DNA from 3 places in the Bradyrhizobium sp. 134 genome. Region 1 is predicted to be linked to each of the others. Evidence: predicted binding sites of a transcription regulator. Region 1 holds the regulator's gene; each other region holds the start of a gene.
What was found. The regulator PhoB, encoded in region 1, activates phosphate uptake and scavenging genes when phosphate is short. The targets are predictions, from matches to a motif close to TGTCATNNANCTGTCAT.

Region 1 (4,918 bases):
CCCTTCGCGGCGTGATAACGGCGCACCACCTTGATCACGCATTCCAGCGCTTCGGCGCCGGAATTGCAGAAGAACACGAAATCCGCAAAACTTTCATTGCACAGGCGCGCGGCGAGCTTTTCGCCGTCCGGGCTCTGGAACAGGTTCGACATGTGCCAGAGCTTCGTGGCCTGCTCCTGCAACGCCGCGACCAGCGCCGGATGGGCATGGCCGAGCGCATTCACCGCCACCCCGGAGGTGAAATCGAGATAGCGCTCGCCATTGGTCGCGATCAGCCAGCAGCCTTCGCCACGCTCGAAACCGAGGTCGGACCTGGCGAAAACGGGGAGCAAATGCGGCGCTGCGCTGTTAGTCATGACGGTCACTTGAATGTTGCGGACGGTGTGAGCGTGCATTGCGCAACGCACCATCGACCGGCCCGGAAAACGAAACGTGCCGCCTCTTGCGGGCGGCACGTGCGACTATCTTAGGCTTGGTGAAACGGGTGTCAATGCCGCCCGGAAAGCCTCGCGAAACGCTGAATCCGTAGTCTTGCGGTGCCGATTTTGCGGGATTTAGTCACGGAACATGTGGAAGCGAGTCGGCGGACTCTTGCGCGGGAGTCACGCCATATTGTAGCGTTTGGATTGTCAGATACGACATCTCGTGCAGTGGTTCTGATCTTTAAGTCCTTATGTACCGGCGTAAACGTTCGGGCGTTCAAGACGCGCCCGGCGAGCCTTAAGGGATTCTGGCGGCACGGGTTTTTGAAGGCTTAGGCATTCGCTACGAGGCCCCAGGATGGCTGGCGCGCAGCGAGGGAAAGGGTGCAATGACGGTTTTGACCTGGTCCGATGATCGCGTCGAGCAGCTGAAAAAGCTCTGGGAGGCCGGACTTTCGGCCAGCCAGATCGCGGCGGAGCTCGGCAATGTGACCCGCAATGCCGTAATCGGCAAAGTGCACAGGCTCGGCCTCTCGGGCCGCGCCAAGAGCCCTTCGTCGGCAGCGCCCCGACCGCGCAAGGCGCGCCCCGCGCAGCACATGATGCGGGTGAGCCGCCCGATCTCGCGCGGCAACACCGCGCTGGCGCAGGCCTTCGAGGTCGAGGCTGAGCCGGATCCGGTCACCTATGACAACGTGGTGCCGATGAGCCAGCGGCTGTCGCTGCTGGAATTGAACGAGGCGACCTGCCACTGGCCGGTCGGCGATCCCTCGAGCCCGGACTTCTTCTTCTGCGGTGGACGGGCGCTGTCCGGCCTGCCCTATTGCGCCCAGCACTCGCGCGTCGCGTACCAGCCGGCGTCGGATCGGCGGCGTGCACCGGTGAAGCCGGGGCCGCGCTAATTACCGCAAGTCGTCGCGCGAAGACGGCTCAACGATTTCAGTGTCGTCCCGGCCAATTGCGCACGGGGGCCGGGACCCATACTCCGAGCGCGCAGTTGTTGCGCGAAAGGGGTCATTCCGAGTCTTCGCCAAACCACGTTCGGTGGTTATGGGTCCCGGATCAGCGCTCGCTTCGCTCGCTTGTCCGGGACGACGTCGAAGAATTCGGGGACAGCTTGCCAACAAACAAGGCTGCAACCCTACACCTGCTCCGCCTTGGCAAACCGATCATCCAGCGCGTAACCAGCGCCGCGGACGGTGCGGATCGGGTCCTGCTCGCGGCCGAGATTGAGCAGCTTGCGCAGGCGGCCGATATGCACGTCGACGGTGCGCTCGTCGATATAGATGTCGCGGCCCCAGACGCTGTCGAGCAGTTGCTCGCGCGAGAACACCCGTCCCGGGTGCTCCAGGAAGAACTCCAGCAGGCGATATTCGGTCGGACCGAGATCGATCGGCCGGCCCGAGCGCGCCACGCGGCGCTTGTCGCGGTCGAGCTCGATGTCGCCAAAAGCAAGGACGGTGGCGAGCCGCTCGGGGCTTGCGCGCCGCAGCAGGCCTTTCACGCGCGCCAGCAGCTCCGGCACCGAGAATGGCTTGACGATGTAATCGTCGGCGCCGGTCGCAAGACCCCGCACCCGCTCGCTCTCCTCGCCGCGCGCGGTGAGCATGATAATCGGGAGCTGCTTGGTCTCGGGACGGGTGCGAAGCCGCCGGCACAGTTCGATGCCTGACAGGCCCGGCAGCATCCAGTCGAGCACGACCAGATCGGGGATGTGCTCCTTGAGGCGGGTGTCGGCGTCGTCGCCGCGCATCACCGTCTCGACGTCATAGCCGTCGCCTTCGAGGTTGTAGCGGAGAAGCTCGGTCAGGGCTTCCTCGTCCTCAACCACCATAATGCGTGCGCCCATCGGGTCGTCGCTCCCTTAAGTCTTCAGGTGTTCGGTACCGTGCTGGCGAAGGTCGTCATGTCGCCCTTCGGCCGCTTGTCGGTGATCGCCTGGCCCTCGATCATGTAGAACACGGTCTCGGCGATGTTGGTGGCGTGGTCGCCGATCCGCTCGATGTTCTTGGCGCAGAACATCAGGTGAATACAGAACGAGATGTTGCGCGGATCCTCCATCATGTAGGTAAGGAGCTCGCGGAACAGCGAGGTGCAGATGGCGTCGACTTCCTCGTCACCCTTCCACACCGCCATCGCCGCCGGCAAATCATGCGCGGCATAGGCGTCCAGCACCGACTTGACCTGCTGCTGCACGAGGTCGGTCATGTGCTCGAGGCCGCGGAACAGCTTGAGCGGATGGAAGTCCGTCTCCAGCGCCGCAACGCGCTTGCCCATGTTCTTGGCGAGGTCGCCGATGCGCTCGAGATCGGTCGCGACGCGCATGGCGCCGACGATCTCGCGCAGATCGACCGCCATTGGCTGGCGCCGGGCGATGGTGAGCACCGCGCGTTCCTCGATGCGCTTCTGCAGCGCGTCGAGTTCAGTGTCGATGGCGACGACGCGCTGGCCGAGCGGGACGTCGCGGCGGATCAATGCGTCGACGGACTCGACGATCATGCGCTCGGCGATGCCACCCATCTCGGCGACCAGGCGCGTGAGTTCCTGGAGGTCGGTGTCGAAGGCCTTTGCGGTATGTTCAGAACCCATGTCGCGTCTCCTAGCCGAACCGGCCGGTGATGTAATCCTGCGTGCGCCGGTCGGACGGCGACGTGAAGATCTTGCTGGTGTCGTCGAACTCGATCAACTCGCCGAGATACATGAAGGCGGTCTTGTCGGAGACGCGCGCCGCCTGCTGCATGTTGTGGGTGACGATCGCGATCGTGTAATCCTCGGACAGCTCCTGGATCAGCTCCTCGACCTTGGCGGTCGAGATCGGGTCGAGCGCCGAACAGGGTTCGTCGAACAGGATCACCTCGGGCCGCACCGCGACGGTGCGGGCGATGCAGAGGCGCTGCTGCTGGCCGCCGGAGAGCGACAGGCCGGAGGCGTTGAGCTTGTCCTTGACCTCGTTCCACAGCGCGCCGCCGCGCAGCGCCTTCTCGACGCGGCCGTCCATTTCGGACTTCGATATCTTCTCATAAAGACGGATGCCGAACGCGATGTTCTCGTAGATCGTCATCGGGAACGGCGTCGGTTTCTGGAACACCATGCCGACGCGGGCGCGCAGCAGATTGAGGTCCAGCTTGCCGTCGAGGATGTTGGTCTGGTCGAGCATGAGCTGACCGGTGGCGCGCTGACCGGGATAGAGGTCGTACATCCGGTTGAAGATGCGCAGCAGGGTCGACTTGCCGCAGCCTGACGGACCGATGAACGCCGTGACGCGGTTGGCGCCGAGCGTCAGGTTGATGTTTTTCAGCGCGTGGTGCTCGCCGTAATAGAAGTTCAGGTTGCGCACGGTCACCTTGGGGGGCGCCTCCGGCAGCACTGCCGCGTGCGGCAGTCCACCTGACGCGCTCATCGATACGGAAAGATCACTCATTTTGCGGTCCTCTCGGCGCCAAGGATGCGCGCGAAAATATTAAGGGCAAGAACGGTCAGGGTGATGAGCAGCGCGCCGCTCCAGGCCAGCTGCTTCCAATAGGCATAGGGGCTCTGCACGAAGTTGTTGATGGTCACCGGCAGGTTTGCCATCGTCTTGTTCAGGCCGAGGCTGAAGAACTGGTTCGACAGCGCGGTGAACAGCAGCGGCGCGGTTTCACCGGCGACGCGGGCGGTCGCGAGCAGCACGCCGGTGATGAGGCCCGAACGGGCAGCGCGATAAGCGATCCGCTTGATCACCAGCGAACGCGGCAGGCCGAGCGCCGAGGCCGCCTCGCGCAACGCGTTCGGCACCAGCAGCAGCATGTCCTCGGTCGTGCGCAGCACCACCGGGATCACGATGACCGCGAGCGCGAGCGAGCCCGCGATCGCCGAGAAGCCGCGCATCGGCACCACCACCGCGCCGTAGATGAACAGGCCGATGATGATCGAGGGTGCCGAGAGCAGGATGTCGTTGATGAAGCGGATCACCGAGGTCAGCCGGTCATTGCGGCCGTACTCGGCGAGATAGGTGCCGGCGAACATGCCGAGCGGCGCGCCGATGCCGACGCCGATCACGGTCATGATCAGCGAGCCGACGATGGCGTTGAGCAGTCCGCCCTCGTTCGATCCCGGTGGCGGCGTGTTCTCGGTGAACAGCTGGACATTGAGTCCGGCCAGTCCGTTGTAGAGCAGCGTAATCAGGATCAGCGCGAGCCAGGTGACACCGAAGGCGGTTGCGGCGATGCAGAGCCCGCGGACGACGATGTCCTTGCGGCGGCGGCGTGAATAGATCGGATTCATGGCGTCAGTTCCCCGCCTTCTTTTCCAGCCGCATCAGCATCAGCCGCGCCGCCGCGAGCACGAAGAAGGTCAGCACGAACAGCAGGAGGCCGAGCAGGATCAGGCCGGACTGGTGCAGGCCGTCGCTCTCGGCGAACTCGGATGCGATCGCCGCCGAGATCGTGGTGCCGGGGGCGAAGATCGACGACGAGATCCGGAACGAGTTACCGATGATGAAGGTCACCGCCATGGTC
Region 2 (4,918 bases), on a different contig from region 1:
TGCCATCCCAATCCTTGGTGGTCGCGGGATGAAAACCCTTCTTCTGGCCGTCCTGGAGGCGGTCGAAGGCAGCCTTGTCCTTGGCCGGCGCGTCGAAGAACGCCTTCGCGATCGCGGCCTTGGCCTCTTCCGGCAGATCGGAATTGTAGGCATAGGGGCCGTTGATGATCGGCGCCGACTTGTGGATGATGCGGAAATCATCCTTCTTCATCGCCGAGCCATCGGCATTCTTCAGCATGCCCTTAGTCAGCATCTGCGCCAGCGTCGAATCGTCGTCGCTGGTCCACTGGTTGGCCGCGACGTCGACCGTGCCCTGCGCCAGTGCCAGGATCGCGTTCTCGTGGCTGCCGGTGAAGACGACCTTGCTGAAATAGGTGTCGGCGTCCGCGATGCCCATTTTGTCGAGCTCGAAACGCGGCACGTTGTTGCCGGAGGTTGAGTTCGGGTCGACCAGGCCGAGGTTCTTGCCCTTGAGCTGGTCGATGCTCTTGTAGGGGCTGCTAGCCTTGACGAAGAACACCGAGTAGTAACCGGTGGAGCCGTCGGAGTTGATGTCGTTGGCGAAGGCGTCGGTCTTGACGCCGGTCAGGCGGGCGCGGGCAAACGACGCCGAGCCATAGCTTGCGATATGAATGTTGCCGGCACGCTGACCTTCGATGACGGCCGCGTAGTCGTTGGCGATGCGCAGCGTGACTTTCACGCCCAATTCCTTGGAGAGATAGTTCATGAACGGCGCCCAGCGCTCGGTGACGCCCGAGGCGTTTTCCGCCGGAATGACCGCGAAGGTCAGTTCGGGATATCTAGCTTTCCAGTCCTCGGCGGAAGCCGAGGTCGTGAACGCGAGCGCGGCGGCGCCGGCAAGAATCAATCTGCGAGTGATCATGATAGCCTCTTCATTGGTTGAGGTCGGTTGACGCAAAACTGGTGGGTCCTGATGCGGCGCCGCTCAGGCGGCGGCCGCCGTTCCAAGCACCGGAATGCCCTGTCGCACCGGTGCGAGCGTGCCGCCCATGACATCGGCGGCTTCGAGATCGTAGAGCTCGCGCGCAACGTGCTCGGTCAACTCAGCCGGTGCGCCGTCAAACACCACGCGTCCCTGCGCCATGCCGATCAGGCGGTCGCAATAGCTGCGCGCCAGGTCGAGCGAATGCAGATTGCAGAGCACGGTGATGCCAAAATGCTTGTTGATGCGCAAAAGCGCATCCATGACGATCTTGGTGTTGCGCGGATCGAGCGAAGCGATCGGCTCGTCGGCGAGGATGATGTCGGGCTGCTGCACCAGCGCGCGGGCGATCGCGACGCGCTGCTGCTGGCCGCCGGAGAGTTGGTCGGCGCGCTGGGCTGCTAGCGGGGCGATGTCGAACTGCTCAAGCGCGGACATCGCCAGCGCCTTGTCCTGCTCGGGCCAGGTCTGCGACAGCGAGCGCCAGGCCGGCATCGTCGCAAGCCGTCCCATCAGGACGTTGGTGAGAACATCGAGCCGGCCGACCAGATTGAACTGCTGAAAGATCATCGCCGAGCGCGCCCGCCACTGCCGCAGCTCCTTGCCGCGCAGCGCCGTGACGTCGAGGCCGTCGAACAGGATGCGGCCCTGCGAAGGGGCCGCGAGACGGTTGATGGTCCGCAGCAGGGTCGACTTGCCGGCGCCGGACCGTCCGATCACGCCGACGAAGCCGCCGGGAGAGACTTGAAACGAGGCGTCGTCCACCGCGGCTTTCACGCCGAAGCGACACGTTAGACCTTCAACCACCAGCATGCAGGGCTCCAGAGTAGCTGGGACCCACCGCTAACGCCGGCGCTTGACACTTGTGTGACACGGACGTTGCGGTGCGGCGATCCTACACACATCATCCCCTGTTCATCCCCTGTCATCGCGTCGTCATGACATTGTCATCAAGCCGCTCGAAGAGAAACGCCCGCCCTCTCGTTCGGATGCAACATGGCCGCCAAAGCTCTTTCGGTCCAGCCGACCATCGATCCCTCGGCGAAGCTGCACGACGCCAGGCTTGGCGCCTATACCGAGGTCGGCGCGCGCACGATGCTACACGAGGTGACGATGGGCGATTACTCCTATGTCGTGAACGACGCCCAGATCACCTACACCACCATCGGAAAATTCTGCTCGATCGCGGCGGTGACGCGGATCAATCCGGGCAACCACCCGATGCACCGCGCCACGCAGGCGCACTTCACCTATCGTTCGAGCGCCTATTTCGAAGGCCAGAGCGACGACACGGAATTCTTCGGCTGGCGGCGCCAGCATCATGTCCATATCGGCCATGACGTCTGGATCGGCCATGGCGCGATCGTGCTGCCGGGTCGCAACATCGGCACCGGCGCGGTGATCGCGGCCGGCGCCATCGTCACCAAGGACGTGCCGGCCTACACCATCGTCGCCGGCAATCCGGCGCGCATCGTGCGCCGGCGGTTCTCGGAAGAGGTTGCCGGACGGCTCGCCAGCCTCGCCTGGTGGGATTGGGATCACGACAAATTGCGTGCAGCATTGCCCGACTTCCGCAAGCTCGGGATTGAAGATTTTCTCTCGACATACGAAGCACGAGCAAGTTCTCTCAACAGTCCTCTTGGCAGCAAACCAAGCGCGGTCGCGTGACAGACATTTTCCTTGAGGGCGGCCGGACCCTGATCGGCTCCGAGCTCGTCGAAACTTCGCTTGCCCTGTCCGGAACGGACATCGCAGAGATCGATGCCTCTCGCGGCCGGGCGCGGCTGGCTATCGACGCGCGCGACCTGCTGGTCCTGCCGGGCATCGTCGATCTGCATGGCGATGCCTTCGAGCGGCAGATGATGCCGCGCGCCGGGGTCGATTTTCCAATCGACGTGGCGCTCGCCGATAGCGACCGCCAGGCGATCGGCAACGGCATCACCACGGTGTTTCACGCCACGACCTGTTCGTGGGAGCCGGGCCTGCGCAGCGCCGACAATGCGCGCGGCCTGATGGAGGCGATCGAACGGCAGCGCCCGCAATTCGCGGCCGACACCCGCTTTCACCTGCGCCACGAGACCTATAATCTCGACGCCGAAACCGAGATCAGCCAGTGGCTCAGCGATGGCCGCGTCGACCTGTTCGCCTTCAACGACCACATGGACGGCACGGTTGGGGACATGGCCAAGCCCCGCAAGCGCAACCGCATGGTGGAGCGCACCGGCCTGTCGAGCGAGGAATTCGATCGGCTGGTCCGACACGTGCTTTCGCGCGCCAGCGAGGTCCCGGCTTCCATGTCGCGGCTTGCTGCGACTGCCCGCGCCGCCGGGGTGCGGATGCTCTCGCATGACGATGCGACACTGGCGATGCGCGAGGGCTTTCGCGCCATGGGCGTGGCGATCGCGGAGTTTCCGATCAACGAGGAGACGGCGCGGGCGGCGGCAAGCCACGGCGACGACATCGTCTACGGCGCACCGAACGTCGTGCGCGGCGGCAGCCACACGGGCTGGACCAAAGCATCCGACATGATCGCCAAGGGGCTCTGCTCCGTGCTGGCCTCGGACTATTACTATCCCGCGCAGCTGCTCGCTGCGTTCCGCCTCGCCGCCGATGGCGTGCTGCCGCTGACCGAAGCCTGGAACCTGGTCTCCGCCGCGCCGGCGCGCGCGACCGGCCTTGCCGATCGCGGCGTGCTCGCGGAAGGCCGACGCGCGGACATTCTGCTGGTCGACGACAGCGTGCCGCTGCGGCCGCGGCTGATCGCCGTGATATCGGGCGGCAAGCTCGTGCATCTCACCGACGCGACGCGGTTGCTTGGCATGGCGGCTACCCCGCGCGAAGCTGTCGTCGCGGCATAAACCCGCTATGCTCGGACGATGACAAGTTTCCCCCGCTACGCGATCTATTTTGCCGCAGGCAGCGACAGCGCCCTCTCCCGCTTCGGCGCGGAGCTGCTCGGTTACGATGTCTATACCGGCAACGAGCTGCCCTTTCCCGCCGAGGCAGCGCGTCTCGCGCCGGACTGGCGCGACATCACCGCCGATCCTCGCAAATACGGTTTTCACGGCACACTGAAAGCGCCGATGGCGCTGGCGCCGGGCAGGACGGAGGCGGAGCTTTTGGCGGCCTGCGTGGCCTTCGCTGGCGAGGCGCGGTCGATCCCGGTGATCCGCCCGATTGTCGATGCCATCAGCGGCTTCATCGCGGTCATTCCGGCCGAGCCGGTCGATGCGCTCCAAGAGTTCGCCGCCGATTGCGTCCGCGCGTTCGATGGCTTTCGCACCGCCCTGACGGCGGAAGATCGCGCGCGGCGCAAGCCCGAGAAGCTCAGCGAGCGGCAGCGCGACTATCTCGACCGCTGGGGCTACCCCTACGTGATGGAGGAATTCCGCTTCCACATGACGTTGACGGGGCGGCTGGACGCGGAGCGCCGCAGGCCAATTCTGGAGACGCTGCGCGCGCGGTTCGCGGCGCTCCGGCTTGATGCGCTGGCGATCGATCGCATTGCATTGTTCAAGCAGGATGATGCGGGAGCAAGGTTTCGCATTGTAGGCGAGTGGGCGTTGGCGAGATAGCTTCCTCAAGCTCCGTCATTGCGAGCGCAGCGAAGCAATCCAGACTGCGTCCGCGGAAATGGCCTGGCTTGCTTCGTCGCTTCGCTGCTCGCAACGACGATGAGTGAGTTACTTCCCCCACCGCAACGCCAGCGCATCGCGCTCCTTCGCGAGCTCCAGCAGCCCGGCCCGCGTCGCCGGGTGCAACGGCTGCAGCGGATGCCGCACCGTGTCCGACTTGATCACGCCGCCGGCCTGCATCATCGCCTTGCAGGCGATCAGGCCGCATTGGCGGTTTTCGTAGTTGATCAGCGGCAGCCAGCGTTCGTAGGCGGCTTTGGCCTCTTCACGCTTGCCGGCGAAATAGGGATCGACGATCTGGCGGATGCCGTCGGGATAGCCGCCGCCGGTCATCGCGCCG
Region 3 (4,918 bases), on a different contig from region 1:
GTGTCCGCCGTGTCGTGATCGCTCACGGGCACCGCACCCTGCATCACGATTGGGCCGGCATCGGTCTCGGGGATGACGAAGTGCACCGTTGCGCCGGACAGCTTGACGCCGGCGCGCAAGGCCTGGCCGTGTGGGTCGAGACCGGGGAACGACGGCAGCAGCGAGGGATGGATGTTGAGCATCCGCCCGTACCAGGCCTTGGTGAATTCGGCCGTGAACAGCCGCATGAAACCGCCGAGACAGATCAGCTCGATGCCGTGCTGATCGAGCGCTGATTGCAGCACCTTCTCGAAGCCGGCGCGGTCCTTGCCGAACGGCTTGCTTTCGATCACCAGCGTCGTCACGCCGCTCGCTTTGGCCCTTTCCAGCCCCTGCGCGTCGGCCTTGTTCGAGATGACGAGCGAAATCTCCGCCGGGAAATCCGCAGCAGCAGCGGCCCTGATCAGCGCGGACATGTTGGAGCCGCGACCGGAGATCAGGATGGCGACGCGGCGTTTCATCACAGCGCCAGATCGAGGTGGCCGTTATAGACGACGCGGTGCTCGCCCTCAGCCGGGATCACGGTACCGAGCTGGGCGACGGTCTCACCGGCGTCAGTGAAGACCTCCACGACCTCCTCGACCTTGTCCGGCTCGACGATCGCGATCATGCCGATCCCGCAATTGAAGGTCCGCAGCATTTCGAGCTCGGCGATACCGGCTTGGGCTGCCAGCCATTTGAACACCGGCAGCACCGGCAGGCGCGCCAGATCGATACCGACGCCGAGATGCTTCGGCAGCACGCGCGGAATGTTGTCGGTGAAGCCGCCTCCGGTGATGTGGGCAAGCCCCTTCACCGCGCCGGTCTCGCGGATCGCGCGCAGGCAGGATTTGACATAGAGCCGCGTCGGCGTCAGCAGCGCGCCGCCGAGCGTCATGACAGGCGCAAACGGCGCCTGCGCCCCGAAGCCGAGGCCGGATTGTTCCACGATCTTCCGGACCAGCGAGAAACCGTTGGAGTGCACACCCGACGAGGCGAGCCCGATCACGGCATCGCCGGCGGCGATATCCTTGCGCGGCAAGAGCGTGCCCCGCTCCGCAGCGCCGACGGCAAAGCCGCCGAGGTCGTAGTCGCCGTCCTTGTAGAGGCCGGGCATCTCGGCCGTCTCGCCGCCGATCAGGGCGCAGCCGGATTCGCGGCAGCCTTCGGCGACACCGGCGACGATCGATGCGGTCGCCTCCGGATCGAGCTTGCCGCAGGCAAAATAGTCCAGGAAGAACAGCGGCTCGGCGCCCTGCACCACGAGGTCGTTGACACTCATGGCGACGAGGTCGATGCCGATCCCGCTATGCAGGCCGGTCTCGATCGCGATCTTGACCTTGGTGCCAACGCCATCGGTCGCGGCCACCAGGATGGGATCCTTGAAACCGGCCGCCTTGAGGTCGAACAGGCCGCCGAATCCGCCGATTTCGGCGTCGGCGCCGGCCCGCGCGGTTGCGCGCACCATTGGCTTGATCAGGTCGACCAGGCGGTTGCCCGCGTCGATATCGACGCCTGAATCGGCGTAAGTGAGGCCGTTTTTGCGGTCGGTCATGGCCGATTTCCAGTGGGTTTGCGGCTGGTTACGTCGAATTCCGGGGACGCGCAATGGCTCGCATGGCGCGCCTCCGTATACTATGTAGAGATATCAACCGGTTCAGCCTCCAAAGGGCCGAATTCGAGGTCAGGCCGGGTGCCGGGAAGCGCCGTGTGAGTATACCGAACATCATTACTTTGGGCCGCATCATGCTGGTCCCGATCATCGTCTGGGCCATCGTGTCGAGCCAAATGGAGGTGGCGTTCGCCGTCTTCCTGATCGCCGGGATCAGCGACGCGGTCGACGGCTTCCTTGCCAAGCGCTTCAACATGACGAGCGAGCTTGGCGCCCTGCTCGACCCGCTCGCCGACAAGGCGCTGCTGGTCTCGATCTACATGGCCTTGGGCATCTGGGGCGCGATTCCGCGCTGGATCGTCATCCTAGTGGTCTCGCGCGACATCATGATCGTCGCCGCCGTGATCATATCGTGGCTGTTCGACCGCCCTGTGGAGATGAAGCCCTCGAAGGTATCCAAGCTAAACACTGTGGCCCAGGTGGCGTTCGCAGCGCTGGTGTTGGCCGCCCTCGCCTTCGGCTTCAAAGCCGGTCCTTATGATATAATCTTGATGGGCCTCGTTACGGTCTTCACGCTCTCCTCCGTGTCGCTCTATCTCGTTGAGTGGTTGCGGCACATGAGCACGATCGAGGCCAAGTGAGTTGGGAAGCGGCCCCGCAAAAGGCCAACTCCCGCTCGATGAAGTCGCATCTCGTCAAACGAAGCCGGCACGCCGGCACGGAGCAAAGCAAGCGTGCCAGGCCGCGTTCATCCCCGACAATTGGCGTTTTCGCTTCCGCATGCGGAGAGCCTGAGCCGGGACAATTTCCTCGAAGGCCCCGTTAATGCCGCCGGTCTTGCCCTCATCGACGCCTGGCCGGAATGGCCGAACCGGATCATGTGGCTGGCCGGCCCGGAAGGAAGCGGCAAGAGCCATCTCGCCGCGATCTGGGCCGAGGCTTCAGGCGCCCGCTCGACCACGGCCAATGGGCTGACCGCCGAAGCCGTCCCGGCCGCGCTCGCCACCGGCGCGCTGGTGGTCGAGGACCCCAAGGCCAGGGAATTCGACGAGCGGGCCCTGTTCCATCTGATGAATCTGGCGCGCGAGGACGGCGCCTACGTCCTCTTCACCGGACGCGAGGCGCCCGCTTCTCTCGAGATCGAGCTTGCCGACCTGCGCTCGCGGCTCCGCGCCGTCCCTGTTATCTCGCTGCTGCCGCCTGACGACCAGCTCTTCCGCGGCCTGATCGTCAAATTCTGCGCCGACCGCCAGCTCGCAGTGGACGAGAGCGTGGTCGGCTACCTCGCCACTCGCCTGGAGCGGTCCTCGGCCGCCGCCCGACGGGCTGTCGACCTGCTGGACACCGAGGCCCTGCGCCTTGGCCGTCCCGTCACCCGGGCCCTGGCAGCCGAGCTGCTCCGGGATGTCTGACCAAGGCGGCTTGACGCGGCCGGGCGGCGGAACATCAATGTCATCGAAACGTCATCGCTCTAACACATGCTCCCGCGGATTTTGCGCGTAAGTCGCAAATTGGGGCGAACTGGATGGATCGACTTCTGATGGACTCTGCGCAAGCTGTTGAAGTTAAAGAAAAAGCCCCGGAAGCCGAAGGCCCGCCGGCGATCGCATCGAGCCCCGAGCGGTTCATCAATCGCGAGCTCTCCTGGCTGCACTTCAACCGCCGCGTCCTGGAGGAATCGGTCAATCCCAGCCACCCCATGCTGGAGCGGGTGCGATTCCTGTCGATTTCAGCGAATAACCTCGACGAGTTCTTCATGGTCCGCGTCGCCGGCATCAAGGCCCAGGTGCGCGAGGGCATTGCCGAGCGCAGCCCCGACGGTCTGACCCCGTCCGAGCAGCTCGCGCTCATCAACCGGACCGTCTCGCAGCTTGCGTCCGACCAGCAGGCAATCTGGCGCGACCTGCGCGGCACGCTCGCCGACGAGGGCATCGTGCTGGTCGAGGGCAAGGAAGTCACCAAGGCGGAACGAACCTGGATCGAGGACTACTTCCTCAGCAACGTGTTCCCGCTGCTGACGCCGCTCGCGATCGACCCGGCCCACCCCTTCCCGTTCATTCCGAGCCTCGGCTTCACCATCGCGCTCCAGCTCACGCGCGCCGCCGACGGCAAGCAGATGAACGCGCTGATCCGCATGCCCGGCAAGATCGACCGCTTCATCCGCCTGCCGGCCGAGGGCAAGGTGGTCCGGCTGATCTCGCTGGAGCAGGCCACCGCGCTGTTCATCAACCGCCTGTTCCCCGGCTACAATCTGCACGGCCAAGGCGCATTCCGCGTCCTCCGCGACTCCGAACTCGAAATCGAGGAAGAGGCCGAGGATCTCGTCCGCCTGTTCGAGACGGCGCTGAAGCGCCGTCGCCGCGGCTCCGTGATCCGACTCGAGATCGACGCCAAGATGCCGGAACAGCTGCGCAGCTTCGTGCAGCACGCGCTGTCGACCGCCGACGACGAGGTGTTCCTGGTCGACGGCGTGCTCGCCATGAACGAGCTCTCGCAGCTCACCCGCCTCGACCGGCCCGACCTGGAATTCACCCCTTATGTGCCGCGCCATCCCGAGCGCGTGCGCGAGCAAGGCGGCGACATCTTCGCTGCGATCCGACAGAAGGACCTCGTCGTCCATCACCCCTACGAATCCTTCGACGTCGTGGTGCAGTTTCTCCAGCAGGCCACGCGCGACCCCGACGTCGTGGCCATCAAGCAGACGCTCTACCGCACCTCCAGCAACTCGCCGATCGTGCGTGCGCTCGTGGAAGCCGCCGAAGCCGGCAAATCCGTCACCGCGCTGATCGAGCTGAAGGCCCGCTTCGACGAGGAGGCCAACATCCGCTGGGCGCGCGACCTCGAACGCGCCGGCGTGCAGGTCGTCTACGGCTTCCTCGAACTGAAGACGCACGCGAAACTCTCGATGGTGGTGCGCCGCGAGGGCGGCAGCCTAACGACCTACGTCCACACCGGCACAGGCAATTACCACCCGGTGACCGCGCGCATCTACACCGACCTCTCCTACTTCACCTCGGAGCCGACCATCGGCCGCGACGCCGCGCGCGTGTTCAACTTCATCACCGGCTACGCTGCGCCGAGCGATCTGGAAAAGATGGCGGTCTCGCCGCTGACCTTGCGCAAGCGCATCATCGAGCACATCCAGGGCGAGACTGCGCATGCGCGACACGGCCGGCCTGGTGCGATCTGGATGAAAATGAACGCGCTGGTCGACCCCGACATCATCGACGCGCTCTACGAGGCCTCACAGGCCGGCGTGCAGGTCGAACTCGTGGTGCGCGGTATCTG

Region 2: phnC (phosphonate ABC transporter ATP-binding protein) is a predicted target of PhoB. The motif match lies at 1,878-1,894, and genes of this name have one in related genera.
Region 3: IVA75_RS22855 (RNA degradosome polyphosphate kinase) is a predicted target of PhoB. The motif match lies at 3,081-3,097, and genes of this name have one in related genera.

What each region holds. Positions count from the first base shown of each region.
Region 1 covers NZ_JADPKX010000034.1:801,567-806,484, reverse strand. The annotation lists gene IVA75_RS13390 (aspartate aminotransferase family protein) at 1-356, opposite strand, end outside; gene IVA75_RS13385 (GcrA family cell cycle regulator) at 812-1,324, shown strand; gene phoB (phosphate regulon transcriptional regulator PhoB) at 1,564-2,271, opposite strand; gene phoU (phosphate signaling complex protein PhoU) at 2,295-3,011, opposite strand; gene pstB (phosphate ABC transporter ATP-binding protein PstB) at 3,022-3,843, opposite strand; gene pstA (phosphate ABC transporter permease PstA) at 3,840-4,685, opposite strand; gene pstC (phosphate ABC transporter permease subunit PstC) at 4,690-4,918, opposite strand, start outside.
Region 2 covers NZ_JADPKX010000016.1:27,668-32,585, reverse strand. The annotation lists gene phnD (phosphonate ABC transporter substrate-binding protein) at 1-883, opposite strand, end outside; gene phnC (phosphonate ABC transporter ATP-binding protein) at 947-1,756, opposite strand; gene IVA75_RS05700 (chloramphenicol acetyltransferase) at 1,940-2,611, shown strand; gene IVA75_RS05695 (alpha-D-ribose 1-methylphosphonate 5-triphosphate diphosphatase) at 2,608-3,801, shown strand; gene IVA75_RS05690 (DUF1045 domain-containing protein) at 3,820-4,518, shown strand; gene IVA75_RS05685 (dihydrodipicolinate synthase family protein) at 4,627-4,918, opposite strand, start outside.
Region 3 covers NZ_JADPKX010000053.1:416,412-421,329, forward strand. The annotation lists gene purN (phosphoribosylglycinamide formyltransferase) at 1-500, opposite strand, end outside; gene purM (phosphoribosylformylglycinamidine cyclo-ligase) at 500-1,573, opposite strand; gene IVA75_RS22845 (CDP-alcohol phosphatidyltransferase family protein) at 1,729-2,271, shown strand; gene IVA75_RS22850 (DnaA/Hda family protein) at 2,365-3,042, shown strand; gene IVA75_RS22855 (RNA degradosome polyphosphate kinase) at 3,171-4,918, shown strand, end outside.